DNA from 2 places in the Paenibacillus sp. RRE4 genome. Region 1 is predicted to be linked to the other one. Evidence: predicted binding sites of a transcription regulator. Region 1 holds the regulator's gene; the other holds the start of a gene.
The links. Region 1 encodes CtsR, which represses protease genes until heat stress. Its sites were predicted from a motif close to ATGGTCAATAAAGGTCAAACA; they were not measured.

Region 1 (16,051 bases):
TGAAATACGCACTAGAAGAAATGAATCGGTATAAACAAAGTGTATCTTTCCTGCATCCGTTTTCATTTTCCTTTTATCGAAAGTATGGCTGGGAAACCTACGTTGAATATAAGAAATATAGATTGTCTACAGCCCAACTGCCGGCCAAGAAGCTGACACCAGGCACGATCAAACGTGGAAATACCGAGCTTGCTGAATTGAAGCAGGTGTACGATGCGTATGCAACGCGCTATAATGGAACCCTCAATCGCAATGATGCATGGTGGGAAAATTCGGTTTATAGCAAAAAAGGTAGTCAGCGCGCTGTATATTATGATGAATCGGGAGCACCTCAAGGTTACGTCCTCTATGAAGTTAAGGAAAGCAAGTTTACCATAGGTGAGTTCGTTCATCTGAACGAAGAAGCGAGACAGGGGCTTTGGACGTTCATTGCCAATCATGATTCTATGATAGATGAAGTAACTTTACAGGCGCCTGCAAGTGATCTGCTTGCATTTCAGCTGGACAATCCGCGGATTAAGCAAGAGGTAGTTCCTTACTTTATGGCACGAATCGTGAGCGTGGAGCAGTTCATTTCGCAGTACCCTTTTGCAAGTCAGGACTCGCCCGTTCAGATTTGGCTTGATGTCGAAGATTCTTACGCTCCGTGGAACGAAGGAGTGTGGGAATTAAACGTGGCTATGAACGGAACCGCTTCAATATGGAAAAAGGCAAAATCGGATGGCGAGGCTCAGCTGAATCAGCCGATTCGTCTTAGTATTCAATCCCTTTCAGCCGTGTTAATGGGTTATCGCAGACCGGCAGAGATGGCACAGATCGGTAGATTGGAAGGGCCAGTGAGCGCAATCCAAGCGCTGGAAAAGGCAGTTCCCAAACGCGAAACCTACTTGCTTGATTTCTTTTAAGCAACAATCTACATCGAATACAACTTCATTCGAGCAGATCCGAAGCGTAATTGGAAGCAATCAGAACTTCTCCCGATGTCTGGGAGAGGTTTTTTTGTGTCAGGCGAATATTTCGTGTAAAATCGTAAAAAATGAATAGTGCCCCCACTTGGCAAAACAGCAAAATATGCTATAATGTATATAAAGTCAAAGAAAGTCAAAGTCAACTCAAGGTTAAATTCGTATGATTTTAATTCTGGAATACGTGTTACTTACCTACGATATGACGTTAGCTTTCTTACTGTTCTCTGATGAAAAGTACCGTAAGTTGGAACACATCATTGGAAGATCAAGGGGATATTCAAGGACCTTCGTGCTTCCTTTGTTCTCCTGTTTAACACTTGAGGTAGCAAGATTCGCTGTTTCTCTGAGTGGTTAAATGGGTGGAGAAGGTGTACTCTGTGGGGGCGTGTGGTCCTTATTGACTTAACGTTTCAGACAGTGGAGGATGATTGGATGCGTAATATCTCTGATATTATTGAACGATATCTGAAGGGTATTTTGCATGAAAGTCCCGAAGGAATGATTGAAATTCAGCGTAATGATCTGGCAGATCAGTTTTCATGTGTACCTTCCCAGATCAATTATGTCATTAGCACCCGTTTCACTCTTGAAAAAGGTTATCTCGTCGAGAGTAAACGTGGCGGTGGTGGATATGTTCGCATACAACGCATTGAATTACCTGCCCAATCCGCCCTGCACAACCATCTGCATCACAGTATTGGTGACGAGATTGGACAGACTGCTGCGGAAGGCTTGATTTATCAACTGGAAGAAGCGCGTTTTTTAAGTAAGCGGGAAGCCGGGTTGATGCGTGCGGCTGTGTCGAGAGAGGTTCTTATGGTCAAACTTCCTTACCGGGATCAAATTCGTGCCAGAATGTTGAAGGCAATGCTAATATCTTTGCTCGGTAAATGAAAACTATCGGGATCAAAGGAGGTACATCTATATGCTGTGCCAAGAATGTAATAAACGTCCGGCTACGCTTCATTTCACGAAAATTGTAAATGGAGAGAAGACGGAATTTCATATTTGTGAATCATGTGCCCGTGAGAAGGGAGAGATGATTCCTGGAACAGCAGGAGGATTTTCCATTCACAACCTGCTATCAGGAATACTTGATTTTGATCCGGCAGGCAAGAGTTCAGGTGCTTCCCCTGCCAAAACGCTGCAATGTGAAGAATGTGGCATGACGTATGCCCAGTTCAGCAAAGTTGGTCGTTTTGGTTGTAGCTCCTGTTATAAATACTTTGACAGCCGTCTGGACCCTTTGTTCAAGCGAGTGCATGGTAGTACATCGCATGTAGGTAAAGTTCCTGCCAGAGCAGGCGGGCGTATTAAGGTGAAGCGGCAAATTGCCGATCTGAAGCAAAATCTGCAGCAGAGCATTGCTCAAGAAGAGTTCGAAGAGGCCGCTCAGATTCGTGACCAGATCCGGGAACTTGAAAAAGAAATAGCTCAAGAGTAAAGTTTGTCATAAGTAGGAGGGAAGCATGATGCCTAATCTGCGTTTTACAGAGAAGGCGCTCAGTGACTGGATGCGCAGTGATGCTACTGATTCGGAGATCGTGATCAGCAGTCGTGTCCGGATCGCACGTAACCTTCAGCATATCCCGTTTCCAATGCTGGCTTCGAGTGAGCAATCGGAAGAGGTGCTGAATAAGCTGAGCGAAGTACTTCAGTACGATGACGTACACGCCTTTGGTGATTTTACTACACTCGATCTGATCGATATTGATGAACTCGACAAGCGTGTGCTGGTGGAAAAACATTTGATTAGTCCAAGTCTGGCGAATGAATCGACCAACGGAGCCGTGATCCTTAGTGAGGATGAATCGGTAAGTATTATGATCAATGAAGAGGATCATTTGCGTATCCAGTGCCTCTATCCGGGGTTCCAGGTCAAAGAGGCCTGGGAGAAAGCTTCCGCAATAGATGATGCTTTTGAAGCGCACGTGGATTATGCGTTTGATGATCGGCGAGGGTATCTGACGAGTTGCCCAACGAATGTTGGAACGGGTGTCAGGGCATCTGTTATGATGCATCTTCCTGCATTGGTCATGACACAGCAGATCGGCCGTATTCTTAGCGCCGTGTCCCAAGTGGGATTAACGGTGCGAGGGATTTATGGAGAGGGTAGCGAGGCGATGGGCAACTTGTTCCAGATTTCCAATCAGATTACACTTGGACAGACGGAACAAGAAGTGATCGATAACCTCCACGGTGTTGTTTTACAGATGATTGGTCATGAGCGTACTGCAAGAGAACGGCTCATTACCGATTCCAGACTGCGTATTACGGATCGAGTGATGCGTTCCTACGGGATTTTGTCTCATGCAGCGATTGTAGACACGAAGGAAGCGGCACAGCGCTTGTCGGATGTGCGGCTCGGCGTAGATCTTGGATTGTTGGAAGGCTTATCGATCCCAGTGATGAATGAGTTGAATGTGATGACTCAGCCAGGTTTTTTGCAAAAAACGTTTGGGGATATGCGTACGGATGAGCGCGACATCTACCGGGCTCAGTTAATTCGTGATACGATCAATGCAGCCAAAAGTTCTGGGTAAACTTTCCTTTAAGCGTTAATATGGGTTTCATGCCGTATCTGCGGCTTTTATATAATAAGCTTCCATCTAGACTGAAGCTACCAATGATTTTATTCGCAGCATGGCTGCAAACAAAAGTGATATGAAGAATACGAAGGGGTATTCAGTTAGATTGGAATCCCTCGTTTTATCCAAAACCATGGAGGTGCAGGAAATATGATGTTTGGAAGATTTACGGAACGGGCCCAAAAGGTGCTCGCACTCGCGCAGGAAGAAGCTGTCCGTCTCGGTCACAATAACATCGGTACGGAGCATATTTTGCTCGGCCTCATTCGTGAAGGTGAAGGCATTGCTGCCAAAGCACTGATCGGCCTGGGACTCGGATTGGAAAAAATTCAGGATGAAGTAGAAACGCTAATTGGCCGTGGCCAAGAGCAACCTACGAACATTGCATATACGCCACGTGCGAAAAAAGTAATTGAATTGTCGATGGATGAGGCGCGTAAACTCGGCCACACCTATGTTGGCACAGAACACATTCTTCTCGGATTGATTCGTGAAGGTGAAGGTGTTGCGGCACGTGTGCTCAATAACCTGGGCATCAGCTTGAACAAAGCACGTCAGCAAGTACTGCAATTGCTCGGTAGCAGCGAAGCTGTTTCCAGCCACAATGGCACACCTGCCAATGTAAGCACACCAACACTGGACAGCCTCGCTCGTGATTTGACGGCGTATGCCAGAGAGAATAACCTTGACCCGGTTATTGGCCGTAGCAAGGAAATTGAGCGTGTTATTCAAGTATTGAGTCGTCGTACCAAAAATAACCCGGTATTGATCGGTGAACCTGGTGTAGGTAAAACAGCAATTGCTGAGGGGCTTGCTCAGAAAATTATTGCAAACGAAATTCCCGAAACATTGCGTGATAAACGTGTAATGACGCTGGATATGGGTTCGGTTGTTGCTGGAACCAAATATCGTGGTGAGTTCGAGGATCGATTGAAAAAAATCATGGATGAGATTCGTCAGGCGGGCAACATTGTCCTGTTCATTGATGAGTTGCACACGCTGATTGGTGCAGGTGGCGCTGAAGGCGCGATTGATGCATCGAACATCTTGAAGCCGGCTCTTGCTCGTGGAGAATTACAGTGCATCGGTGCAACGACACTGGATGAGTACCGCAAATACATCGAGAAGGATGCTGCGCTAGAGCGTCGTTTCCAACCGATTACAGTGGATCAACCATCACCGGAAGAAGCCATTCAAATTTTGCATGGTCTGCGTGATCGTTACGAAGCGCATCACCGCGTGAAAATTACAGATGAAGCGATTGTGCAAGCTGTAAAATTGTCGGATCGTTATATTACAGATCGTTTCTTACCGGATAAAGCGATCGACTTGATCGATGAAGCGGGATCAAAAGTAAGATTGAACTCCTATACAATTCCGCCAAACCTGAAACAATTGGAGAGCCGTCTGGAAGATATCCGTAAGGAAAAAGACGCCGCGGTTCAGAGTCAAGAGTTCGAAAAGGCAGCGGCACTGCGTGATACGGAACAAAAAATCCGTGAAGAGCTTGATACAACGAAAAATCAATGGAAAGAAAAACAAGGTCGTACCGATTCCGAAGTCACTCCAGAGGATATCGCTCAAGTGGTAGCCAACTGGACAGGAATTCCGGTGAACAAGCTGAAAGAAGAAGAGACACAGCGTCTGATGAATCTGGAATCCATTCTTCATGAACGTGTAATCGGTCAGGATGAGGCAGTTAAATCAGTTAGCCGCGCCGTTCGCCGCGCACGTGCAGGACTTAAAGATCCGAAACGTCCAATGGGTTCATTTATCTTCCTTGGCCCTACGGGTGTAGGTAAAACCGAGCTGGCTCGCGCACTTGCTGAAGCAATGTTCGGTGATGAAAATGCCGTAATTCGGATTGACATGTCCGAGTATGGGGAGAAACACTCCACAGCACGACTGGTCGGAGCTCCTCCAGGTTATGTTGGATACGAAGAAGGCGGTCAGTTGACAGAGAAAGTTCGTCGCAAACCGTACTCCGTTGTCCTGCTGGATGAAGTAGAAAAAGCTCACCCGGAAGTTTTCAACATCTTGTTGCAAGTGCTGGAAGATGGTCGTCTGACGGATTCCAAAGGCCGTGTTGTTGACTTCCGTAATACATTGATCATTCTCACATCCAACGTGGGTGCAGAAGCGATCAAACGTAATTCTACTCTTGGGTTCACAGCTGTTGTGGATGCAGGTGCAGATTACGATAATATGAAGGGCAAAGTGATGGATGAGCTGAAGAAAAGCTTCCGTCCTGAGTTCTTGAACCGGATCGATGAAATCATCGTATTCCACTCGCTCGAAGAGAAACACATTGCTGAGATTGTTACTCTTATGAGTGAGGATCTACGTAAACGTCTTAATGAGTACGAGGTTGATTTTGAGCTCACAGATAACGCCAAGGCCTTCTTGGCGAAAGCCGGATTTGATCCTGCTTACGGTGCACGTCCGCTACGCCGGGCGATCCAGAAGCACATCGAAGACAAATTGTCTGAAGAGTTGCTTACAGGTAATGTGACCAAAGGGGATTCCTTACTCATCGACGAAGAGAATGGTGCATTGTCTGTAACGAAAAAGGAAGTAGCAGTTCCATCCAATGAGGAAATTGAAACAAAATAAATATGACGTATGTGGCCGAATGAATTCAGCTAGTCGCATATATAGAAGCTCCCTGGCTTTGGCCGGGGAGTTTTTTTCGTATGTACGAATATATAAAGGGATGTGTGAAGATTTGATTGAGATGAAGCGATATGGATGAGGAACATGTGTAAAGTTTGCGATAATCCTTTACGAAAAATCTCAAACAATGGTAAACTTTTAGTATCCCTGTATGTCAGGGCAACGAGTAAATTTTGTCGAATAATGCAAAATGTTGCTATAAAATAAAAAATCAATAGGAGTGCTGAAGTGGCCAAAGTAAAAACCAAGTTTCAATGTACGGAATGCGGCTATGAAGCCCCCAAATGGTACGGGAAATGTCCTGGCTGTCAGTCCTGGAATTCGATGATAGAAGAAACTGAAACGGTAGTCAAAACACAAGGGAGAAATTCTCCTCTGTTTGACAGTAAAGATAAACCGCTTCCTATCATAGATATAGATAGCGGTCAGGAGCCGCGTGTACAGACTGGAATCGGTGAACTGAACCGTGTATTGGGCGGCGGCATTGTGCCAGGTTCGCTTGTTCTGGTGGGGGGCGACCCGGGGATTGGAAAATCAACGTTGATGCTACAGACTTCTCATGCGCTGACCCACTCGGGGCTACGAGTGTTATATGTGTCTGGAGAAGAATCCGTAAAGCAGACGAAGCTGCGCGCAGACCGTCTCGGTGCTCTTTCGCCGGAGCTGTATGTGCTCTGTGAAACCAATATGGAGCGGGTAGAGGAAGCGGTGGATCAGATCCAGCCGCATTTTCTTGTCATCGACTCCATTCAGACGGTATATCTGCCCGAAGTTACCAGCGCACCAGGAAGTGTAGCGCAGGTAAGGGAATGCACGTCCAGATTCATGCGGATTGCGAAAGGCCGTGGCATTGCAACGGTTCTTGTAGGGCATGTTACCAAAGAAGGTGCCATCGCTGGTCCGCGTATGCTGGAGCACATGGTGGACTGCGTGCTTTATTTCGAAGGAGAGCGGCATCATACGTATCGTCTCCTTCGTGCGGTGAAGAACCGTTTCGGTTCCACGAACGAGATTGGCATATTTGAAATGGGGGAAGATGGCCTTCGTGAAGTGGGTAATCCCTCCGAGTTATTTTTATCTGAACGTCCACTAGGGGTAGCGGGATCTACCGTTGTGGCGAGTATGGAAGGCACACGTCCAATGCTTGTAGAATTACAGGCTTTGATTTCCACGACACACTTCCCCTCTCCTAGGCGGATGGCAACAGGTATCGATCATCATCGATTAAATCTAATTATAGCGGTGCTTGAAAAACGCATGGGTATGTTCCTGCAGACACAGGATGCCTATTTGAACGTGGCTGGAGGGGTGAGGCTGGATGAGCCAGCGATCGATCTGGCTGTGGCAGTCAGCATTGCCTCCAGCTTGAGAGATGTGCCAACCAAGCCGGATGATGTCATCTTTGGCGAGATTGGCCTGACGGGTGAAGTTCGTGCCGTATCGAGGGCAGAACAACGTGTGAAAGAAGCCGCGAAGCTGGGCTTCAAACGAGTTATTTTACCAGAAAAAAGCTTAAAGGGCTGGAAACATCCTCGCGGGATACAACTGATCGGTGTGAATACCGTGGCAGATGCACTAGCGGTTGCTTTAGATTAGGGGGCATAACAAGATGAAGGATTCAAGCCAACTGGACAATATGAATGATTTGTTAAGGCTGATCGCACCAGGTACACCTTTCCGCGAAGGTCTGGAAAATGTGCTGCGCGCCAAGACGGGCGCACTGCTTGTTGTAGGATACAGCCCTGAAGTCATGGAAGTGGTAGACGGGGGATTTTCGATTAACTGTGATTTCTCCCCGAACTACCTGTATGAGCTTGCCAAAATGGACGGTGCCATTATTCTGAGTGAGGATTTGAAGCGGATTTTGTATGCCAACACACAGCTGATTCCGGATTCATCCATCTCTTCCTCAGAGACGGGCATTCGTCACCGGACCGCAGAGCGGGTGGCAAAACAAACCGGTAAGCTGGTTGTTTCCATCTCACAGCGCCGGAATATTATTACCCTGTACCAGGGAACCCTTCGATATTCGCTTAAGGAAATCGGGGTGATTTTGACCAAAGCCAATCAGGCGATTCAAACGCTCGAAAAGTATAAAGCGGTGCTCAAGCAGTCCCTTACGAATCTGAGTGCTTCCGAATTCGAGGAACTCGTTACGATTCCCGAGGTGGTTAATGTTATTCAGCGCACGGAAATGGTACTACGGATCAAAACCGAGATTGAACGATATATTGATGAGTTAGGTAATGAAGGAAGGCTCATTTCGATGCAAATGGAAGAGCTTGTGGGTACTACAGAGGAAGAAGCCTGGTTGCTGTATAAAGACTATGCTCGTGATGACAGTGATGACAAGATTCGCGATATTATCGTGGGCTTAAAAAGATTGTCGGACGATGAGTTGCTTGATGCACATCATATTGTCCGATTGCTTGGTTATCCTTCATCTGCGGCAACATCTGAAGATTCGGTTGCCCCTCGCGGATATCGGGTATTAAATAAGATCCCTCGTCTGCCTAATGTAATTATCCATAACCTGGTGGATCAATTTGAGCAATTACCTCATGTCATCATGGCAACGATTGAAGAACTTGATGAAGTAGACGGCATTGGCGAGGTTCGTGCCCGTACCATCAAGGAAGGTCTCAAACGTTTGCAAGAGCAGATGTTTATTGACAGACAGATGTAGGGATTGCTTATAACGGCTTCTAATGAATGAGGTGAAACAACATGTTAACCAGATTCATTCCAAATCTTTTTACCCTAGGTAATCTGTTTCTGGGTATGCTGGCCATTTTGCTGGCGATTAACGGAAAATACAGTTCGGCTGCGATTATGGTTATCGTTGCAATGCTGCTCGACGGTCTGGATGGACGGGTGGCAAGAGCACTGAATGCACAAAGTGAATTCGGCAAGGAGCTTGATTCGCTATCGGATATGGTTTCATTTGGTGCGGCGCCTGCATTGATTATTTTCATGGTGTCTTTTCAGGATTCCATGCCGATCTTTGCCTGGATCGCAACGGCGGCTTTTCCGATCTGTGGTGCGATTCGTTTAGCAAGATTTAACGTTCGGCCGGGCATTCCGGGGTATTTCACTGGCTTGCCCATTCCCGCTGCAGGCGGTGTGCTGGCTACGCTGTCCCTGTTTCACAAGGATATCGGACCCATTAGCATGATGATTGCTACATTGCTGTTGTCTTATCTGATGGTCAGCTCACTGAAATATCCCAATTTCAAAAAAGTCGGACTTCCCCGCAAGGCGATCTGGATCGCTCCGTGGGTTGTGTTACTTGCGGTTGCACTGGCTGTTTTATTCCCGGATCAACTCTCCAAGCTGATTTTTATTCCGCTGGTGTTATATGCCCTGTATGGCATGAGATACAGTGTAAGAACGGCAGCTTCCCGCAATCGCGCTAAGAAACGCAAGGACAAGAAATCATCACGGTCTTCTGACAAGTAGAATAGGTAGGTACTTAAGTACCTACCACTCGGCAAACTATAAGATCCCTATGAACTCAAAAAATAAAAAAAGCACGTACATTTTTCCTAACAAGGAGTGTACGTGCTTTTTATTTGTATTCTTTGATCTATGACGAAGTAACGAAAGACGATTAGCTAAGACAGATTAAACATCCCAAGCGTCGAACATTTCTGTGATTCGTGAGTTACGACCTCTTCCATGTTGATGTCCAGCAGATTGCAAAGTGCAGACATATAGAACAGGTTCCGCCCCAGCTCGGAGCTGATCACCTCTTTGCAATTCTCACACAATTCACCTTCCACATGCGTTTCCAGCAGGCCCTTGGCTTGAGAAATATCACTCTCGGGGGCATATTTCTGTTTGGTGGCGTGCAGCTCAATACAGCCGCATTCGGTAATGGCTTTGGACACAGCGCGGTTAACAGAGGCTCCGGCTTGTCCCGTTTTCGACAGTACATCAATCAGGCTGCGATGGCGCAGCAACAGTTCGGAAACTTGATCCTGAAAAGCCTGTAAACTTAGCGTACTCATTTTGCCACTCACCTCGGATATGAATTGAATTCATTATATGCCAATAAAAGTCTTACTTTCAACTGACGAGTACAAGATTTCCAAAAACTTCATGCTGACGCGATTAGGTTTTGGATAATTGGATCATACTGGATATGAAAATGAAGAATGATTTGAGGAGGTGCAGGAACTCATGTGGAGAAAAGGCATTTTAACTTTTACTGGATTGTGCGGCGCATGGTTCGGGTACACGGCTTATCATCTGGCAGGCAAGTCCATTCCTTGGATGGCTGAATGGATTCAATCAGCGGGACTGCTGGGTGCGGGTGTATCAACACTGCTGGGAGCAGTACTTTTTATGTCCGTATGCACGATCGGCGGCACAATGATGGCTAACAGATTAAACAGCGGTATTGATTCTTTAGCCAGAATACCCATGAACGAGCTTGCTGCTGGCGCAACAGGCATCGTGGCTGGATTACTCGTAGCATTACTGATGTATCCTTGCCTGGCTTGGCTCGGAACCGCAGGAGAGGTGCTACAAGTGGCCCTCACGGTGATCGCTGCATATTCGGGTTATAGCTTGGCCATGGCCAAGAAAGACGATCTGGCGGCATTCTGGAAGTCGGGACGATGGGGGCACCCTGAGCCTGAAGAAGAGCGAAGACTGGAAGAACATAAAATTTTGGACACCAGCGTCATTATTGACGGCAGAATCGCAGATATCTGCAAAACCGGATTCATCGAAGGCACGATTGTCATCCCGGAATTTGTACTGGAAGAGCTGCAACATATTGCAGACTCGTCGGATCTGCTCAAGCGCAACCGCGGGCGCCGTGGGCTGGACATTTTGAATAAAATCCAGAAGGAGCTTGATGTACAGGTATTGATTTACGAAGGCGATTTCGAAGAAATCTCCGAGGTGGACAGCAAACTGGTAAAGCTCGCTAAAGTATTACAAGGCAAAGTGGTTACCAACGATTTTAACCTGAATAAGGTTTGTGAGCTCCAGGGCGTATCCGTACTTAACATTAATGACTTGGCAAACGCGGTGAAACCAGTTGTACTGCCGGGGGAAGAGATTATGGTACAGATTATCAAAGACGGCAAAGAGCATGGACAAGGCGTAGCCTATTTGGATGATGGAACGATGATCGTGGTGGAAGGTGGACGCGAGTATATCGGCATGATGATGGAAGTGCTGGTGACGAGTGTGCTACAGACGTCTGCGGGACGAATGATTTTTGCCAAGCCGAAACTGTTGGAAAAAGCCCAATAAAAGCGGTATGATGGGTAGTGTATCGTTGTACGATGATGGATATCGATGGAGATATGAATTGTCGCCCGGCGATAAACTGACAGACAAGGCAGGGATTGCGGCATGGATAAAGGGTGGGGCGTTGTCATTGTGGCGGCAGGCCGGGGAACCCGAATGGGAACGACCGAGAGCAAACAGTTTTTGCTGCTGCAGGACAAGCCCGTTTTCATACATACGCTTGAAGTATTTGCGGCTCTGGACGAGATCCGTGAGATGATTCTGGTTACAGGTGCTGCAGATGTTGAACGATGCCTGGAATGGGTAAAAGAATACCAACTGGAAACGCGTGTCCGCGTGATCCCCGGAGGGAAAGAGAGACAGCATTCGGTTCATGAAGGCCTTCGGGCGCTCAGTACCGATGGGGTTCTCGTTCACGACGGGGTGCGTCCTTTTGTGACCCGCGAGCAGATTAGAGAATGTATGGCTGCCGCCGAATCAGGCGAAGGTGCTGTGCTGGCTGTGCCGGTGAAGGATACGATCAAACAAGTGAATGCGGAAGGTATCGTTACAGCGACGCCGGAGCGCAGCAGTCTGTGGAGCATTCAAACCCCGCAGGCTTTTCGTCTTTCTTCCCTGCTGGAGGCTTACGAATCCGCGGAACGCGACGGGTTTCTGGGGACGGACGATGCCATGCTGGCTGAGCGCCAGGGAATGTCGGTTAAGGTTGTGGAAGGCAGTTATACCAACATCAAACTAACGACACCGGAAGATTTACAGTATGCCGCGTTTTGGCTTGAGGGAGAGAAGAAGCGATGATACGTGTAGGACAAGGATTTGACGTGCACCAGTTGGTGGAAGGTAGACCTTGTATTATTGGCGGGGTAACGATTCCTTATGAAAAAGGGCTGCTGGGTCACTCGGACGCAGACGTGCTGCTGCACGCCATCAGCGATGCTATTCTTGGCGCGCTGGCACTTGGGGATATCGGCAAGCATTTTCCGGACACCGACCCGGAATTCAAGGATGCAGATAGCTTGAAACTACTAGAGCATGTATGGCAGCTTGTGAAGGATCGCGGCTATAAGCTTGGGAATATTGATTCAACGATTATTGCCCAGAAGCCAAAGATGGCACCGTATATCCCGCAGATGGCTGAGGTCATTGCCAAAGCGCTGGAAGCGGATGTAACACAAGTGAACGTAAAGGCAACAACAACCGAGCAATTAGGTTTCCCAGGACGGGGAGAGGGGATTGCCGCCCAATCCGTTGTATGCCTGGTACGTGTGTGATATCATCAATCAATTAGAGACGGAGGGAATCATATGAGCACAGAAATTCGGGTGCGCTACGCGCCAAGCCCAACGGGACACCTGCATATCGGGAACGCTCGTACGGCGCTGTTTAACTACTTGTATGCCAAACACAATAACGGAAAATTTATCATTCGTATCGAAGATACGGACGTGAAGCGCAACATTGCGGGCGGAGAAGAAAGCCAGCTGAAATACTTGAAATGGCTCGGGATCGAGTGGGATGAGAGTATTGATGTAGGCGGAGAATACGGGCCGTACCGTCAGACGGAGCGTCTGGATCTGTATCGTAAATACACGCAGGAACTGCTGGACAAAGGTCTGGCTTATCGCTGCTACTGCACGGAAGAAGAACTCGAACAGGAGCGCGAAGAGCAGTCGGCTCGCGGAGAGACCCCGCGTTACTCCGGCAAACACCGTGACCTGACACCAGAGCAGATCGAGGCATTTGAAGCTGAAGGCCGTGTGGCGAGCATTCGTTTCCGTGTACCGGCAGATCGCACATACACATTTAACGACATGGTCAAAGGTACAATCTCGTTCAACAGCAAGGAATCAGGCGACTTTGTCATTGTGAAAAAAGATGGCATTCCCACGTACAACTATGCCGTTGCCGTGGACGATCACTTGATGAAGATCTCCCACGTGTTGCGGGGGGAAGATCATATCTCCAACACACCGCGTCAGCTGATGATCTATGAAGCGCTTGGCTGGGAGCCGCCGCAATTCGGTCATATGACGCTGATCGTGAACGAAAACCACAAAAAACTGAGTAAACGCGATGAATCCGTCATTCAGTTTATTGAGCAATATGATCAGCTCGGCTATCTGCCAGAAGCGATGTTTAACTTCATCTCCCTGCTTGGCTGGTCGCCAGAAGGAGAAGAAGAAATCTTTTCACAAGAGCAGTTGATCTCCATCTTTGATACGAAGCGTCTATCCAAGAGCCCGGCCGTATTTGATACACATAAGCTGGCGCACTTGAATAACCATTACATCAAAAATGCGGACCCTGCACGGATTGCCGAGATGGCTATTCCGCATCTGCAAAAAGCAGGACGTCTGCCTGCGGACCTGTCTGCGGAGCAAAAAGAGTGGGCGTATACGCTCGTACATCTCTATCAGGAGCAGATGAATGCGGCATCCGATATCGTAGAACTGTCCGAAGTGTTCTTCCGTTCCGAAGTTGAACTGGAAAGCGAAGGCGCTGCGGTACTTGCTGAAGAACAGGTTCCAACTGTGCTGAAAGCATTTGCGGATAAAGTACAAGCTAGTGATGAGTTCACGCCAAGCAAAATGGCTGCATTGATCAAGGAAGTGCAGAAGGAAACAGGCTTTAAGGGCAAACAGCTCTTTATGCCAATCCGCGTTGCTTTGACGGGGCAGACCCATGGACGTGATCTCAATCAGACCATTGTGCTACTGGGACGGGATACTGTCACCCAGCGTTTGCTGGCACGAGTGTAACTATTCATTACCTCGACTTATGTAGTTGGATTCTGCTGGTTGTCAGTGCGAAGGCTTTTCGCTATAATAGCAACACAAGGTTGAATTGTCATAATACGTTCATATAGAACAGCAAAGACTGGGAGAAGTAAGCTGATTTGGACAGATCCAGAGAGGATGGCCCCACACAAGAACAGAGATTATATCTGTTCAAGCAAGTGGAGGCTGCGAGTCATCCACTGTCCGGCAGTCTGAAATGCACCCGTGAGCTGCACCGTCGAATCCGGCCCCGCTTCTATTCATCGAATAGAGGAAAACGTCAGGATAGATGGCGACGACTGGTTCCCGTTACCGAGCCGCCAGAGGGCTCATTCCTTTTATTTAAGAGGTGGAATGAGCCAAGCAGAGTGGGACCGCGATTAACGCCTCTGCAGCTTCGTGCTGCAGGGGCGTTTTTTGTTTAGGCGAGTGCGCAAGTATACTACCAAGGAACACGCCGTCCGGCGAACCCGGAGGACGAGAACCGGAACAAGAGGGGAACGAGCATGTTCAAAAAGATCAGATCCGATATCCAGACGGTCTTTGAAAATGATCCGGCCGCCCGGAGTTGGTTTGAAGTCGTATTTACGTATTCAGGGTTACATGCCATATGGGCCCATCGATTTGCTCACAATCTATACAAACGAAGATGGTACTCGCTCGCCCGGTTCGTATCACAGGTTAGCCGGTTTATGACAGGGATAGAGATTCACCCTGGAGCTACAATTGGGGATCGTTTGTTCATTGACCATGGTATGGGTGTTGTTATTGGAGAAACCTGTGAGATTGGTGACGATGTCGTGATCTACCAAGGAGTAACTCTTGGGGGAACAGGGAAAGAAAAAGGAAAGAGACACCCCACGATTGGTAATAATGTGGTTATCTCATCTGGCGCAAAGGTTCTGGGATCATTTCGTGTGGGGGATCAGAGCAACATCGGAGCAAACTCCGTTGTGCTGAAAGAAGTTCCTGCAAATAGCACGGTGGTGGGCATTCCAGGTAGAATCGTCAAACAGGATGGACGAAGAGTGGATCGTCTTAATCAACAATTGCCCGATCCAGTTATCGACTCTTTGCGTAGCATGCAACGCGAAATAGAACGGTTGCAGGAAGAAGTGCGAAATTTGCAAAATACACGGGAATCTGAGAAATGCACATAACTCCATCGATCAACATAAACCATGGAATCAAGTAAAAGTAGTTTAGAATGAAAGGAAAAGTGACTATGACGCTTCAGATTTATAATACGATGAGTCGCACCAAAGAGGAGTTTGTTCCACAAGAGCCTGGCAAAGTAAAAATGTACGTGTGCGGACCAACCGTCTATGACTACATTCATATCGGCAATGCACGTCCGGTGATCTTTTTCGACACGGTTCGTGGATATCTGGAGCAGATCGGACATGAAGTGAATTATGTCGTGAACTTCACCGATGTCGATGACAAACTGATTCGCAAAGCAGAGCAGTTGGGCACCGACGTACCGCATGTGGCTGAAAAGTTTATTGCCGCTTATTACGCGGACCTGGAAGGACTCGGTATTCCTAAAGCGAGCAGCAATCCCCGGGTAACGGAGAATATGCCGCTTATTATCGATTTTATCCGTGAACTGGTTGAAAAAGGTTTCGCATATGAAAATGGCGGTGACGTATATTATCGAACAGGCAAGTTCGAAAAATACGGTCAATTGTCGAAACAGAACTTACAGGAGTTGCAATTCGGTATTCGAATCGGTGTAGACGAGCGGAAGGAACACCCGGAAGATTTTGTGCTCTGGAAA
Region 2 (16,051 bases), on a different contig from region 1:
GCTTGCAGGCCACAGCCTGGGCAATTTGATATTGGCTGCAATGACGGATATATCAGGCGACTTTGTGACCGCTGTGCGGGAGCTTAGCCGCGTGTTTGCCGTTAGGGGTCAGGTGCTTCCGGCAGCGGGTCAAGCTGTTGTGCTGCATGCTGAGATGGAGGATGGATCAATTATTACTGGCGAGTCCAAAATCCCTGAGGCAGGCGGGCGCATTAAACGTGTCTTTCTTGAACCGGATCACGTGGAGCCGTTGCCAGAAGCTGTCGAGGCTATACGCCAAGCAGATGCGATTCTGATTGGCCCGGGTAGTCTATATACGAGTATCCTTCCTAATCTGCTTGTGCCCAAACTGGCAGAGGCTGTCGTTGAAACGGATGCGGTGAAGATGTTTATTTGTAACGTAATGACACAGCCGGGAGAGACCGACAATTATACAGTGAGTGATCATCTTAAGGCAGTGCATGAGCATATTGGTCACCAGCTCTTTGACTACGTGATCGTGAACAACGGTGACATTCCACTACAAGTACAGAATAAGTATGCGGAAAAAGGAGCAAAACCGGTTGTTCTTGATATGAATGTGCTGAAAAGTTCAGGTTATCAGGTTGTCGCAGATACGCTGGTTTTGTTCAAAACCTATCTGCGCCATGATGCCGACAAGCTCAGCCATCATATTTACCAGCTGGTTCAAAATTGGATGTTACGGAAGAGGTGAAGTCCCATGTCATTTGCAGCACAGACCAAAAAAGAATTAACGATGATTGAAAGTGAAGCGTGCTGCGAACAGGCGGAACTTTCAGCCCTCATCCGTATGCTTGGTGCAGTGCAGTTATCGAATAAAAAAGTCATCTTGGATATTTCGACAGAGAATGCTGCGATCGCAAGAAGGGCATACTCTCTGCTTAAAAAGCATTTTCAAGTGCATACGGAATTGTTGGTTCGCAAAAAAATGCGGCTGAAGAAGAACAATGTGTACATTGTTCGTGTTCCGTCTATGGTTCAGGAGATTCTAAAGGAGTTGCATATCGTCTCCGAAGGGTTCCTGTTTACTCCTGGCATTAATGAAGAGTTACTGGAGAAGAATTGTTGTAAGCGAGCTTATCTTCGTGGTGCATTTCTGGCAGGTGGTTCCGTAAATAACCCGGAGGGCTCCTCATATCATCTGGAGATTGCGTCCATGTATGAAGAGCATTGTCAGGCACTGGTGGATCTGGCCAATGAATTTCATCTTAATGCCCGGTGTATAGAAAGGAAAAAAGGATTCATCCTATACATTAAGGAAGGCGAGAAAATCATTGAGTTGCTTAGCATCATCGGTGCTCACCAGGCCTTGTTCAAGTTTGAAGACGTTCGAATTATGCGGGACATGCGTAACTCGGTGAATCGAATTGTCAATTGTGAGACAGCTAATCTGAACAAAACGATTGGAGCAGCGGTTAGACAAATCGACAATATCCGTTTACTGCAAAAGGAAGTGGGTCTGGAATCTCTTCCGGATAAGCTACGTGAAGTAGCGGAGGTGAGGCTTGCTCATCCCGACATTAATCTGAAGGAAGTAGGCGAATTGCTAAAAGGTACGGTGAGCAAATCTGGTGTGAACCATCGCCTTCGGAAGATTGATGAGCTTGCTGAGAAAGTGCGCGCGGAACGTTATAGTTGAAGGTTAAAATGAATCATTTAGGTTTAAGGTATGTTATGACCTTACCAAGTCGTGTTGGGTTACTCGTGCGGGTAAAGGAGAGGCTTCGGTTCTGGATTTTTGCCTGAGCTCGAGGGCTAAGTTTTTTCTTCTAGTGTCCTGCACGGGTTAATGGTATAATGTTGTATAAATATAATTGTGTATTTAATGTCCAGATTTCATAATAGGGGGTAAGTTTCTATGACAAAGCACCCGGTAGTTGTCCGTTTGAAAACGGGTCTCCATGCCAGACCTGCAGCACTGTTCGTTCAGGAAGCGAATAAGTACTCATCTGAAGTGTTCGTCGAGAAGGACGATAAAAAAGTAAACGCTAAAAGTATCATGGGAATCATGAGCCTTGCGATCAGTACAGGTACAGAAATCCATATTAGTGCTGAAGGCGCGGATGCGGATCAGGCTGTAAACGCTTTAGTTAGTCTGGTGAGCAAGGAAGAGCTTGAGAACCAATAAGCTTCATGAACTCAATTCAATCTATGAAGAAGTCCCGCAAGGGGCTTTTTTGCGTTTTATATAAATTTTATTAACCGTGCCCGTCAAGTGCAACATTATGGAATTTGTCCCGTCTGTTAAGGTATCAAATCGCTTCAAGTTTGAGAAGTTAACATATGAGGAGGTTATTCGTAATGGGTAAACAATGGATGAAACCGTTTGGTGCAGTGCTGGTGGCAAGTTCGTTGCTGGTCGGAGGAACGGCTTATGTAGCCCCAGGAAACTATGCTTATGCTGCCGAAGTTCAGGGCGTACAGCAAAATGTAATCAATGTCGTAGGTAAAGGTGAAATTCAAGTGAAACCGGATATTGCCTATCTGTCCATCGGGGTGAACAGTACTGCCGATACTGCGGCGTCAGCCCAGAAGGCAAATGCCGCCAAGATTCAAAAGGTTACTAACTTGCTGAAAAACACATGGAAGATCAGTGCAGATGATATTCAAACCAGTCAATTCTATGTGCAACCGAACTACACGTATAGCGAAAAAGATGGACAGAAAATTAAAGGTTACACAGCACATCACACATTGACAGTAACATATCGTGATATGGACAAGATTGGTGAACTACTGGATGCAGCGTCACAAGCAGGTGCCAACAATATCGAAAATGTACGCTTCACGGTAGAAAATCCGGAGAAATATGAATCCGAAGTCATTGCTAAGGCAGTAGCTAATGCAGATGTGAAGGCAGGAGCAATTGCTAAAGCAGTTAAACGTCAACTGGGTACTGTCCTTTCGGTAAGCCAGCCGGATGCTAATGTTCCTGTGTTCTATGCATCAGAGTCTTTGATGTCGCAAGCGAAGAGTGATTCGAACGCAGGTACACAGATCGAAGCAGGTCAAGTTAAAGTGAGCACCGTTCTTAATATTACGTATGAGATGAAATAAGGAATGCTATATCAATACGAGCTAAAATGATTAAATATTAAACATTTAAAATAATGACAAAAACACTGTCTTATCAGGCAGTGTTTTTTTGTTGCACATGTGGGCTTTGAGGAAGTAAGGGATAGAAATTACTTATATGGTCGGTTGTAGTGCAGCGCGAATAATGTCGTTTTTGTATCGTTTTTCATGACAAAACGTTCATTTTCTGTTGTTTTTCCCTTTTGATTTTCATCAAGATTGTAACTGGAGCTGTAAACCATTCCGAAAACGGGTTAATTATAATTAAGAGGTGAGCGTATGGCATGTGTAGTAACGTTCGTGATTACATACGCAATGAACCTAATGGTAAATAAAAGAGAGGAGTTTTATAGATGAAAACATGGAAAAAATGGACGAGTGCATTATTGGCGGCAGGTGTAATTATGGGGGGGAGCACAGCGTGGATGGATCAATCGGTTCAAGCTGCATCCGTATCTTCCAAAGTAACGGCACCGGCTGAAGTAACGTTGAAATCAGGCGGTAAAACACTCACGCAAAAAGGCCTCCTTCAAGGTGGATCTACATGGGTGTCGCTGACAGCGGTCAAGGATGTAGCGGGCGGTACATTGAAATATGATGCAAAAACGAAGTCGTATACCGTAACTGCAGCGAACAATGCAATGACTGTTAGTTTGATGGATGGACAGCCAAACGTGTATATTAACGGTTTTTATCCTCAAGTGGAGGCAAAATTGATCCAGGGTCGTTTGTACATCCCGTTCTCTGCAATGAGAGATTATTTGGGTGTACAGGGCAGCTGGGATGCCAAAACCAAAACGCTGACCCTGAGCAAAGTAAAACAAAATAACGTACAGGTGAAATCAACTAAAGCCAACGTGACCGTGAAAAACGCTGAGGTGGATGTACAGTATCCTCAAGTAAGTGGACTAGCGAGCAAAGAGGCTGAGACCACGATTAACAAAGTGCTCAAAGATGAAGTAGACACGGCTGTTGCTGCCTTCAAAAAACAAACGTCTGAATTCGGTGGAGCAACCGCAAACCGTCCATATGCATTCGAAACATCTTATGTGGTGACGTACAATGAGAATGGTGTGCTGGGTCTGATTACTCAACGTTATGAAGACTATGCAGGAGCACATGGCATGACGTATCGGACGGGTCACACATTTGCACTCGATACAGGTAAAGAGCTGACACTGGATGATGTGTTGCAAAACAGCAAATCCATGCGTGAAACGGTCAGCAAAAAGGTTGGTGAGCAACTGAAAGCGAACACGGGATACTTGAGCGGCTACAAAGGGCTGAACAAAGACCAAGACTTTTACGTGACGCCAACAGGCGCTGTTGTGTTCTTCCAGTTGTATGAGTACACAGCGTATGCAGAGGGCTTCCCAGAATTCAAGTTCACTTACAAGGAAATTTTGCCTAAAGGAACCACACCCTTCAGCAACGTAGCTTCTGAGAAGTAAGTTCGGTTTGGGGTAGATGAAATCATAAAATAAATTAAATTCAAGTCAAGAGCACTTATACCGTTTATTCGTGAAAAATAATAAACCAGAAGCCTCCGTCAAAGCAAGAATGACGGGGTTTCTGGTTTATGCAGGCAATATCAACACCCTAATGCAGGTTGTTGATATTGCCTGTTTGCAACTAATAAGCGCAGGGCGTGCTCACCTAGATTCAGGTGATGCCCGCCCTGCGCTTATTTACGTTGTCTCCAGGCTATAGCTTAGATGCCTTGGGAGCCTACGTTTTGGATTACTTTATCGATGATACCGTAATCGGCTGCTTCAGCAGCACTCATGAAGTAATCACGATCTGTATCTTTTTCAATACGCTCCAGTGGTTGACCTGTGCGCTCGGAGATGATGCGATTCAAGGTATCACGCATTTTGAGAATGCGGCGTGCACGGATTTCGATGTCCGACGCTTGACCTTGTGCACCACCAAGAGGCTGGTGAATCATAATTTCACTGTTCGGCAACGCAAAACGTTTGCCTTTTGCACCGGCATTCAGCAAGAATGCACCCATGGAAGCCGCCATACCTACGCAGATCGTAGATACATCCGGTTTAATGAACTGCATTGTATCGTAAATTGCCATCCCCGCTGTGATCGATCCGCCTGGGCTGTTGATGTATAAGTGAATGTCTTTCTCCGGATCTTCCGCTGCCAGGAACAACATCTGTGCCATGATGGCATTCGCAACAACGTCATTCACGTCGCTGCCAAGGAAAATGATACGATCCTTCAGCAATCTGGAATAAATATCATAGGCGCGCTCACCCCGGTTGCTCTGTTCAACGACCATTGGAATATAACTCACGTGAAAAACCTCCTCGGAAATGTAAATGTTAAATGGGTGTTTATATTTAAACTGTTACCGTATTAACCACATCATAAACAATCTCAAACAAAAAGTCAAAGAAAGTCAAACTAAGTTTGAAAAAAAAGAAACCTTTCCGGTTTCGTTGGTTAAATGCATTATGAGCTGTTAAAAATGTAGTGGCGCGCCCGCCAAGAATCGAACTTGGATCTCAGGCTTCGGAGGCCTACGTCATATCCATTGGACCACGGGCGCAAATTATGTGACAGCAATAATGATTATAGCTTATGCACCGGTGAATTGCAAGCAGTTGCTTTGCATGAACATGGTGTAGTTTTCCTTAGTGCGAAAGGGCTCAAGTTCCTCCATGAAAGATTCGATTTATTCCGCAGGTGGTTTGAATTTATTCTGAAATGATCATGATGAATAAGAATGGATAAAGCTTGAATTTCGGTACATGCTATTAGAGGTTTTGGACATGCCCTATAAAAATGAAACATAGCAAGATATAGATGTTATGTTCAGGCTTCTTCTATATATGGTGTGAGATCCTCGCTTTCTTATCTCGATGTGTAGAGGTTGTGAAAATAGGCGCGTACAAACGCCTGCGAACCTGTCGAAATAGGCAATCGAAACACTTGCATCTCGCGTCAGTTTTAGGTAGAATGAACGTGGGACTTAAAAAGTTAACCCGGGACATTTTAAGGCCATGCAGAAAGCTTGGAACATGAAGCTTGCGGGAGTGGAAAGCATGCGAACGATCTTGGAAGTGCAAAAGCAGCTTCTGCCCGATCTCATGGATGTCTTGAAGAAACGCTATACGATTTTGCACCAGATCATGTTATCGGATGTGATTGGGCGGAGAACGTTAGCCAATTCCATGCAGATGACCGAGCGGGTTCTGAGAGCTGAGACCGATCTGTTAAAGGCTCAGGGACTTATCGAAATTGACAGCGCGGGGATGAAGATCAGCGAGGCGGGTTATAATCTGCTGCAGCAGTTAGAACCTGTCGCGAAAGAGCTGTTTGGATTATCCGAGCTGGAAGAGCGAATCAAGCAAGCCTACGGTCTGCAAAAGGTAGTTGTGGTTCCCGGCGATTCGGACGTATCTCCTTTTGCCAAGAGGGAACTTGGAAGAGCCGGAGCGAAGGCTCTCGGCAGTATTATGAATGACAACGACGTTGTCGCCGTTACAGGCGGATCAACAACGGCAGGTGTTGCAGAACAACTCACACCGCCTACTTCGCTGAAGGGTGTCTGGTTTGTGCCAGCACGAGGCGGATTGGGAGAAAGCCTGGAAATACAGGCGAATACGATTGCGTCCACAATGGCAAAGCGGGCAGGGGCTCAGTACAAACTCCTGCATGTACCGGATTTGCTTAGTGACCATGCCTATGAATCGCTGATCCAGGACCCGGGTGTTCAGGAGATTTTACAGCTAATCAGGCAATCACGCATCGTAATTCATGGCATTGGCGATGCTGTGGAGATGGCGAAGAGACGCAAGCTTGCACCGGAGATCATCGACGAACTTCAGGAGCAGGGGGCCGTATCGGAGTCCTTCGGGTATTACTTCAATGATCAGGGTGAGGTGGTACATACCATGCTTACACTGGGTATGCGGCTTCAGGATATCGAACGCACCGATGTGGTTATCGGTATTGCGGGCGGCAAAAGCAAGGCAGCTGCCATTCATTCCGTACTGCGGTTTGGGCAGGAGGATATTCTGATTATTGATGAGGCTGCGGCCGAAGTCATCGTCGCTGACATGGAAAACATCTAATTTTTCAGAGATGAAATGGTTTTATTTTCAACATCACTCTTGTTGTCTTGACGGACTTCACCGTCTGTCTTGAATATATAGTTTCATAAAAAACTAATCAAAACTTGGGAGGAACTTACTCATGATTAAAGTAGGTATTAACGGTTTTGGACGTATTGGTCGTTTGGCATTCCGCCGTATTCAAAATGTAGAGGGCATTGAAGTTGTAGCAATCAACGACTTGACTGACGCTAAAATGCTGGCTCATTTGCTCAAATATGATACAACTCAAGGTCGCTTCGATGGCGATGTTGAAGTACATGATGGTTTCTTCAAAGTGAACGGCAAAGAAGTTAAAGTTATCGCTAACCGCAACCCTGAAGAACTGCCTTGGGGAGACCTGGGTGTAGATATCGTTCTGGAATGTACTGGTTTCTTCACAACGAAAGAAGCTGCTGAGAAACACTTGAAAGGTGGAGCTAAGAAAGTTGTTATCTCCGCACCAGCTACTGGCGACATGAAAACCATCGTTTACAACGTAAACCATGACATCCTTGATGGTACTGAAACTGTAATTTCCGGCGCATCTTGCACAACAAACTGCCTGGCTCCTATGGCAAAAACACTGCAAGACAAATTCGGAATCGTTCAAGGTTTGATGACTACAATTCACGCTTACACTGGCGACCAAAACACATTGGATGCTCCACACCCTAAAGGTGACTTCCGTCGTGCTCGCGCAGCAGCTGAAAACATCATCCCTAACACAACTGGTGCTGCTAAAGCAATCGGTCTGGTTATCCCTGAACTGCAAGGTAAATTGGATGGTGCAGCACAACGCGTACCAACACCAACAGGTTCCCTGACTGAGCTGGTAACTGTTCTGGGCAAAAAAGTAACAGCTGAAGAAGTTAACGCAGCAATGAAAGAAGCTTCCGATCCACAAACTTTCGGATACACAGAAGACGAAATCGTATCTTCCGACATCGTGGGTATCACTTACGGTTCCTTGTTCGATGCAACTCAAACTAAAGTACTGACAGTGGGCGACCAACAATTGGTTAAAACTGTAGCTTGGTATGACAATGAAATGTCCTACACAGCTCAATTGGTTCGCACATTGGAGCACTTTGCAAAAATGATCAAGTAATATCTGTAATAACATAGAGCGGAAACAGATTGTTATTGTTTCCGCTCTTTATATATGGATATTTAGTTAATTTCTCATGAACACCAGAACTGACAAGGGATTCAGCTCTTGAAAGGTTCACCAAATACATGGGTGCGGAGGAAATAGAGATGAACAAAAAAAGTGTACGTGATATCGAATTGAATGGAAAACGGGTATTCGTGCGTGTAGATTTCAATGTGCCGCTCGAAGATGGTAAAATTACAGATGACAAACGTATTCGTGCAACACTGCCTACGATCAACTTCCTGATCGAAAAAGGTGCGAAAGTGATCTTGGCGAGCCACATGGGACGTCCAAAAGGTGAAGTTGTAGAATCCATGCGTTTGACACCAGCAGCTGAGCGTTTGTCTGAATTGCTGGGTAAACCGGTTACTAAAGCGGATGATTCCGTGGGCGAAGCGGTTAAAGCTCAAATCGCGGCAATGAACGATGGCGACGTATTGTTGCTTGAGAACGTTCGTTTCCACGCGGGCGAAGAGAAAAACGATCCGGAACTGGCAAAACAATTTGCTGAACTCGCTGACGTATTCGTTAACGATGCATTTGGCGCAGCTCACAGAGCACATGCTTCGACCGAAGGAATCGCTCACTTGCTTCCAGCAGTGTCCGGTTTGTTGATGGAAAAAGAGCTTGAAGTGTTGGGTAAAGCCATCTCCAACCCTGAGCGTCCTTTCACAGCAATCATCGGTGGTTCCAAAGTAAAAGACAAAATCGATGTGATCGACAACCTGCTCAACATTGCAGACAACGTAATCATCGGTGGTGGTCTGTCTTACACATTCATGAAAGCTCAGGGCCACGAAGTAGGTCAATCCTTGCTGGATGAGTCCAAACTGGATGTAGCACTTGGCTTTATCGAAAAAGCAAAAAAACTGGGCAAAAACTTCTACCTGCCAGTGGATATCGTAATCTCTGACGACTTTAGTGCAGACGCAAACACAAAAATCGTTGAAGTTGGCGACATTCCTGCAGATTGGGAAGGTATCGACATCGGTCCTAAAACACGTGAGATCTATGCTGACGTTGTTAAAAACTCCAAACTGGTTGTGTGGAACGGACCTATGGGCGTATTCGAAATTGAGCCATTCTCTCACGGTACTCGTGCAGTAGCAGAAGCTTGTGCTACAACATCTGCTTACACAGTAATCGGCGGCGGCGACTCTGCAGCAGCAGCTGAGAAGTTCAAATTGGCTGACAAAATGGACCACATCTCCACAGGTGGCGGTGCATCGCTCGAGTTCATGGAAGGCAAAGTGCTTCCAGGCGTAGTTGCATTGAACGACAAGTAAGCTTTAAGCTATAGCATGAAGGAGTTGAAACCAATGAGAACACCAATTATCGCGGGTAACTGGAAAATGTTCAAAACGGTTTCCGAATCCAATGACTTCATTCAGGAAGTTAAAGGAAAAGCGGAAGTCGCAGGCGTAGAAACGGTAATCTGCGCACCTTTTACAAACCTGCCATCCCTGGTAGAAGCTGTGAAAGGCACTAACATCAAAATCGGTGCACAAAATCTTCACTTCGAAGACAACGGTGCATTCACTGGTGAAATCAGCGGTGTGATGCTGAAAGAACTGGGTGTAGATTACGTGATTATCGGTCACTCGGAGCGCCGTCAATATTTTGCGGAAACCGATGAGACTGTCAATAAAAAGTTGCATGCAGCATTCCGTCATGGATTGACTCCAATCTTCTGCCTTGGTGAAACGCTTGAAGAGCGCGAAGCAAACCAAACAAAAGATGTATGCAAAGTACAAACTGAAGCTGCTCTGGCTGGTCTGACTGCTGAGCAAGCAGCTCAAGTGGTTATCGCTTATGAGCCAATCTGGGCGATTGGTACAGGCAAATCCTCTACATCCCAAGATGCGAATGAAGTTATTGCTTACATCCGTACATTGGTGAAGGATCTGTACAATGAGCAGGTTGCAGATGCGGTTCGTATCCAATACGGCGGTAGCGTGAAACCGGAAAACGTAACAGAATACCTCGGACAAAGCGACATCGATGGCGCACTTGTTGGCGGTGCCAGCTTGCAACCGGCTTCGTTCATCGCGCTTGTTGAGGGGGCGAAGTAAGATGACAGCTCCAAAACCTGTAGCACTGATCATTATGGATGGCTTCGGTCTGCGTAACACGGTGGAAGGCAATGCGGTAGCGCAAGCCAAAAAACCGAACTATGACCGTTTTATGAGCCAGTTCCCACACACAACGTTGACTGCATGCGGTGAGGCTGTAGGTTTGCCGGAAGGCCAAATGGGGAACTCCGAGGTAGGTCACCTGAACATCGGTGCCGGCCGGATCGTATATCAGGATTTGACCCGTATCTCCAAATCGATTCGTGACGGCGAGTTCTATGACAATGAAACACTTGTCAAAGCGGTGCGCGAAGCGAAACAGAACGGTAAAAAGCTTCATCTCTACGGCTTGTTGTCCGATGGTGGCGTACATAGTCACATCGACCACTTGTTCGCGATGCTGGATCTGGCTAAAAAAGAAGAAATGAACGAAGTATATATTCATGCCTTCCTGGATGGCCGTGACGTTATGCCGGACAGCGGTAAAGACTTCATGCAGAAGCTGATCGCCAAGATTGACGAAGTGGGTGTAGGTAAAATCGCAACGGTTCAAGGCCGCTACTATGCTATGGACCGTGACAAACGTTGGGAGCGTGTAGAGAAATCCTACCGCGCTATCGTTTATGGGGATGGACCGAAATACACTGACCCACTCAAAGCGGTTGAAGAATCGTATGAGAAATCCGTATTTGACGAGTTCGTTGAACCAACGGTTATCGTTCAAGCGGATGGTGAGCCGGTAGGTCTGGTAGAGAGCGGCGATTCCGTCATCTTCCTTAATTTCCGTCCTGACCGTGCAATTCAGTTGTCGCAAGTATTCACGAACTCCGATTTTCGCGGCTTTGATCGTGGACCGAAGTTCCCAGTGGGCTTGCACTTTGTGTGCCTGACGTTGTTCAGCGAGACGGTTGAAGGTTATGTGGCTTATGAGCCGAAGAACCTCGACAATACGCTGGGTGAAGTGCTGGTACAGAATAACAAAAAACAACTGCGTATTGCAGAAACCGAGAAATACCCGCACGTAACCTTCTTCTTCAGCGGCGGCCGTGATGTAGAGCTTCCAGGCGAAACTCGCGTACTGATCAACTCACCTAAGGTGGCAACGTATGACCTGCAACCAGAGATGAGCGCTTATGAAGTAGCCGATGCAGCCGTTCGTGAGATTGAAGCGGATAAACACGACGCGATTATCTTGAACTTTGCGAACCCTGACATGGTTGGACACTCCGGCATGCTGGAGCCTACCATCAAAGCGGTTGAAGTGACGGATGAGTGCATGGGTCGCGTTGTAGACGCAGTACTTGCCAAAGGCGGCGTAGTATTGATCACAGCGGATCACGGTAACGCGGATATGGTATTTGATGAGCAAGGACGTCCGTTCACAGCTCACACAACGAACCCGGTTCCATTTATCGTGACAGATCCAAATGTAACGTTGCGTGAAGGCGGAATTTTGGCCGATATCGCGCCAACCATTCTTGACCTGATGCAATTGCCACAACCGGCAGAAATGACGGGAACATCCGTTATTGCTACCCGTAAATAAGTTGCACAGCCAACATATATGAAATTGGGAAGTTTGGCGTTTACCCCTGAACGAAGGTAGCAGAAATGGTCTGAAGAAGCGTAGCGTTCGCCTTTATCACAGGATTCCAACTTATGAGAATAAGTTCTAAAGGAATCCGGGGATAACAGCGATCGTAAGACGATTCTGCTGACGTAGTGGATAAGGGGAAACACAAGTGGTCCTAATTTTTAATAAATTCAAAATCAAAGGAGATTATCACTCATGACTATTATTTCTGACGTGTACGCTCGCGAAGTCCTCGACTCCCGCGGTAACCCTACAGTTGAAGTTGAAGTATACCTGGAGTCCGGCGCAATCGGACGCGCAATCGTTCCATCCGGTGCATCCACTGGTGCCCACGAAGCAGTTGAGCTTCGCGATGGTGACAAATCCCGTTACCTCGGTAAAGGCGTTCTGCAAGCTGTTAAAAACGTAAATGAAATCATCGCTCCAGAAGTCATCGGTATGGATGCTTTGGATCAACTGGGTATCGACAGATTGATGATCGCTTTGGATGGTACGCCAAACAAAGGTAAATTGGGCGCAAACGCAATCCTGGCTGTATCCATGGCTGTAGCTCGCGCTGCTGCTGATGCTCTGGAATTGCCACTGTATGTTTACCTGGGCGGATTCAACGCGAAAGCATTGCCTGTACCAATGATGAACATCATCAACGGTGGTGAGCACGCGGACAACAACATCGACGTACAAGAGTTCATGGTATTGCCAGTTGGCGCACCTAGCTTCAAAGAAGCTCTTCGCGTAGGCGCAGAAATCTTCCACAACCTGAAATCCGTACTGAGCTCCAAAGGTTTGAACACAGCTGTAGGTGACGAAGGTGGTTTCGCACCAAACCTGGGTTCTAACGAAGAAGCAATCACTACAATTATCGAAGCAATCGAAAAAGCAGGTTACAAACCAGGTGTTGACGTATTCCTGGGTATGGACGTTGCTTCCACTGAGTTCTACAAAGATGGAAAATACACTTTGGCTGGTGAAGGTAAATCTTACACTTCCGCTGAGTATGTTGACCTTCTGGCTTCATGGGTTGAGAAGTACCCAATCATCACAATTGAAGACGGTATGTCCGAAGATGACTGGGATGGTTGGAAATTGCTCACTGAAAAATTGGGCGACAAAGTACAACTCGTTGGTGACGACTTGTTCGTAACGAACACGGAGCGTCTTGCTAGAGGTATCGAGCAAGGAATCGGTAACTCCATCCTGATCAAAGTAAACCAAATCGGTACATTGACTGAAACATTCGATGCAATCGAAATGGCTAAACGTGCAGGATACACAGCTGTAATCTCCCACCGTTCCGGTGAGTCCGAAGACAGCACAATCGCTGACATCGCTGTTGCAACAAACGCGGGTCAAATCAAAACGGGTGCTCCTTCCCGTACAGACCGTATCGCAAAATACAACCAATTGCTTCGCATTGAAGATCAATTGGATGAGCTTGCTCAATACAACGGTCTTAAAGGATTCTACAACCTTAAAAAATAAGCTGTGTACACAGCTTTTCGGGCAAGCCGGGTAACCGGCTTGTCTTTTTTATGATTATGCGGAACACGTAAGGGATGTGGTCTAGTAGATAGACCAGTTATTACGTGGATAACTCTGATAGGCCAGCTATTCAAAAGTTATACGATGGCGGTCTTTATTGGAAATTGCATGCGTTGTACTACTTGTAGTACAACCATAGCTGTGCTACAATTAAAGTAACTGTTTTTATGGTGAGATGTGATGCCCACATGGGTAGGAGGTGGAAAGAATGGATATTGCTTTGAAATTGCTGCTCGTTGTTTTCTCGATCGGTCTAATCACTGTAGTATTGCTGCAGCACGGGAAAAGCGCTGGTTTGGCGGGTGCCATCTCCGGTGGTGCGGAACATCTTTTCGGTAAAACGAAAGCGCGCGGATTGGATCTTTTCTTGCAACGTGCAACAGTCGTACTGGGTGCAGGATTTATGATCTTGGCTATTATTGTTACGGTGGTTTCCAAGTAACTTGGTTCGAACCTTCGAATGAATCGAATAGCTGAAGCCAATGGCTTAACGGATAAACCTTCGTTTCGTGCAGAAACGGAGGTTTTTTAATAGAAATTTATTTCTCCAAAGTTTGCCAATTATATCGCTATATAGCCACCGAATTCTTCTTGAACTTGATGGAACTGCATTTTGCTTGTGACTTCTGTTCGATTCCCCCTTACTGTTTTAGAGACCCATTTCAGGCAGGTATGCCACGGCGAGATATAAAATTCCTGTGATTAAGATTTTCAAATGTATAGATAAGATTCGTGATGCAACTTATTTTCTAAATGCTAATTTAAATCAGGTCGGGCATATCACATACTGCATAAACTGTTTGAAGGAGCGGACTCAAACGGCCAACTTGTTACGTTAAGAGACCAAGGGGCTTTTTTGGGTAGCTACGGATGGGCTGGATTGAATTCGTGTATACTAGGGTATGAGATAGTAAGGGCGCGATAATCATACGCATTTTACTATATGGCATCTGTACGAATACGGCACGAATTCCGATACATAAAGAGAAGAGATCAGACTATACTCTTACGTTTCCCGAGGTGAAAACTAATGATAACCGAACAACAATTGCTTGACTTCATGCGGGAGACCGCCTATAAACCGATGACTTATCAGGAGTTGGAACAGCACTTTCAGATTGAGGATGCTGCTGATTTCAGATCCTTTTTGATTATGCTGAACACGCTGGAGGAATCCGGCCAAATTTTGCTAACAAGTAACAACCGCTACGGTATGCCTGAACGTATGAATCTGGTACGTGGGCGTCTTCAAGCGCATGCGAAGGGTTTTGCTTTTCTGATTCCAGAAGACCGAGAGCACCCTGACGTATATATCCATGCCAATGATATGAAAAGTGCAATGAATGGGGATATTGTGCTTGTGAAAGTAACTTCCCAAGGGCCGTCCGGCGGTCGCCTGGAGGGTGAAATTGTACGGATTGTGACGCGTGCGATCACACAGGTTGTGGGTGTTTTCCAGAGCCACGAAGTGTATGGATTTGTCATTCCGGATGATAAACGGATTAATCGTGATATTTTTATCCCGCGTACGAATTTTGCTGGTGCTGTAGATGGACAGAAGGTTGTTGCCAAGATTGTCAGTTATCCGGAAGGCCGTGCAGCGGCTGAGGGTGAGATTATCGAGATTTTGGGTCACAAGGATGAGCCGGGCATTGATATTTTATCGGTCATCCGCAAACACCAGCTGCCTGAAGCTTTCCCGGATGAAGTGATGCAAGAAGCGGAAAAAGCACCGGACTCCATTACGGATGAAGAGATTATTCAGCAGGGACGCCGCGACTTGCGTGGTCTGAACATCGTTACGATTGATGGAGAGGATGCGAAAGACCTGGATGATGCGGTTAACGTGGAAAAACTGCCGAACGGCAACTACCGTCTGGGCGTGCATATTGCCGATGTGGGTTACTACGTGCGTGAGAACTCCAAGCTGGATCAGGAAGCATATAACCGCGGATGCAGTGTGTATCTCGTGGATCGGGTTATTCCGATGTTACCACAACGTTTGTCCAACGGGATTTGTAGCTTGAATCCACAGGTGGACCGTCTGACATTATCCTGTGAGATGGAGTTTAACGACCAGATGAAGGTTGTGAAGCACGATATTTTCACAAGTGTCATCAAGACTAAAGAACGCATGACCTATTCCAACGTTCGCAAAATTCTGGAAGGCGAAGAGCCGGAATTGCTTGAACGTTATAAAGACTTGGTGGATGACTTCCACCTGATGAAAGAGATTGCCTTGAAGCTACGTGCGATGCGTATGCGCCGCGGGGCGGTTGATTTTGATTTTGAAGAGTCCAAAATCATTGTCGATGAGAACTGCAAACCGGTGGATATCGTGAAACGGGAGCGTTCCATTGCAGAACAAATTATTGAGGAGTTCATGCTTGCAGCCAATGAGACTGTAGCGGAGCATTTTCACTGGCTTAAGGTACCGTTCATCTATCGCGTGCATGAAGACCCGGATCAGGAAAAGTTGCAA

Region 2: the regulator CtsR is predicted to act here: its motif matches at 5,496-5,516, upstream of clpP (ATP-dependent Clp endopeptidase proteolytic subunit ClpP).

Annotation. Positions count from the first base shown of each region.
Region 1 is NZ_JAUZUT010000016.1:429-16,479, forward strand. Features, by position in the region: gene Q9R46_RS27150 (GNAT family N-acetyltransferase) at 1-905, shown strand, start outside; gene Q9R46_RS27155 (CtsR family transcriptional regulator) at 1,401-1,862, shown strand; gene mcsA (protein-arginine kinase activator protein McsA) at 1,894-2,412, shown strand; gene mcsB (protein-arginine kinase McsB) at 2,441-3,511, shown strand; gene Q9R46_RS27170 (ATP-dependent Clp protease ATP-binding subunit) at 3,707-6,169, shown strand; gene radA (DNA repair protein RadA) at 6,458-7,825, shown strand; gene disA (DNA integrity scanning diadenylate cyclase DisA) at 7,839-8,915, shown strand; gene pssA (CDP-diacylglycerol--serine O-phosphatidyltransferase) at 8,957-9,688, shown strand; gene Q9R46_RS27190 (nucleoside triphosphate pyrophosphohydrolase family protein) at 9,844-10,239, opposite strand; gene Q9R46_RS27195 (PIN/TRAM domain-containing protein) at 10,412-11,497, shown strand; gene ispD (2-C-methyl-D-erythritol 4-phosphate cytidylyltransferase) at 11,600-12,292, shown strand; gene ispF (2-C-methyl-D-erythritol 2,4-cyclodiphosphate synthase) at 12,289-12,765, shown strand; gene gltX (glutamate--tRNA ligase) at 12,799-14,253, shown strand; gene Q9R46_RS27215 (hypothetical protein) at 14,391-14,696, shown strand; gene cysE (serine O-acetyltransferase) at 14,778-15,431, shown strand; gene cysS (cysteine--tRNA ligase) at 15,497-16,051, shown strand, end outside.
Region 2 is NZ_JAUZUT010000006.1:131,845-147,895, reverse strand. Features, by position in the region: gene Q9R46_RS22915 (gluconeogenesis factor YvcK family protein) at 1-715, shown strand, start outside; gene whiA (DNA-binding protein WhiA) at 722-1,660, shown strand; gene Q9R46_RS22905 (HPr family phosphocarrier protein) at 1,880-2,149, shown strand; gene Q9R46_RS22900 (SIMPL domain-containing protein) at 2,323-3,078, shown strand; gene Q9R46_RS22895 (stalk domain-containing protein) at 3,450-4,547, shown strand; gene clpP (ATP-dependent Clp endopeptidase proteolytic subunit ClpP) at 4,808-5,404, opposite strand; tRNA gene Q9R46_RS22885 (tRNA-Arg) at 5,585-5,659, opposite strand; gene Q9R46_RS22880 (sugar-binding transcriptional regulator) at 6,156-7,187, shown strand; gene gap (type I glyceraldehyde-3-phosphate dehydrogenase) at 7,309-8,316, shown strand; gene Q9R46_RS22870 (phosphoglycerate kinase) at 8,466-9,647, shown strand; gene tpiA (triose-phosphate isomerase) at 9,681-10,433, shown strand; gene gpmI (2,3-bisphosphoglycerate-independent phosphoglycerate mutase) at 10,435-11,979, shown strand; gene eno (phosphopyruvate hydratase) at 12,223-13,509, shown strand; gene secG (preprotein translocase subunit SecG) at 13,778-14,011, shown strand; gene rnr (ribonuclease R) at 14,600-16,051, shown strand, end outside.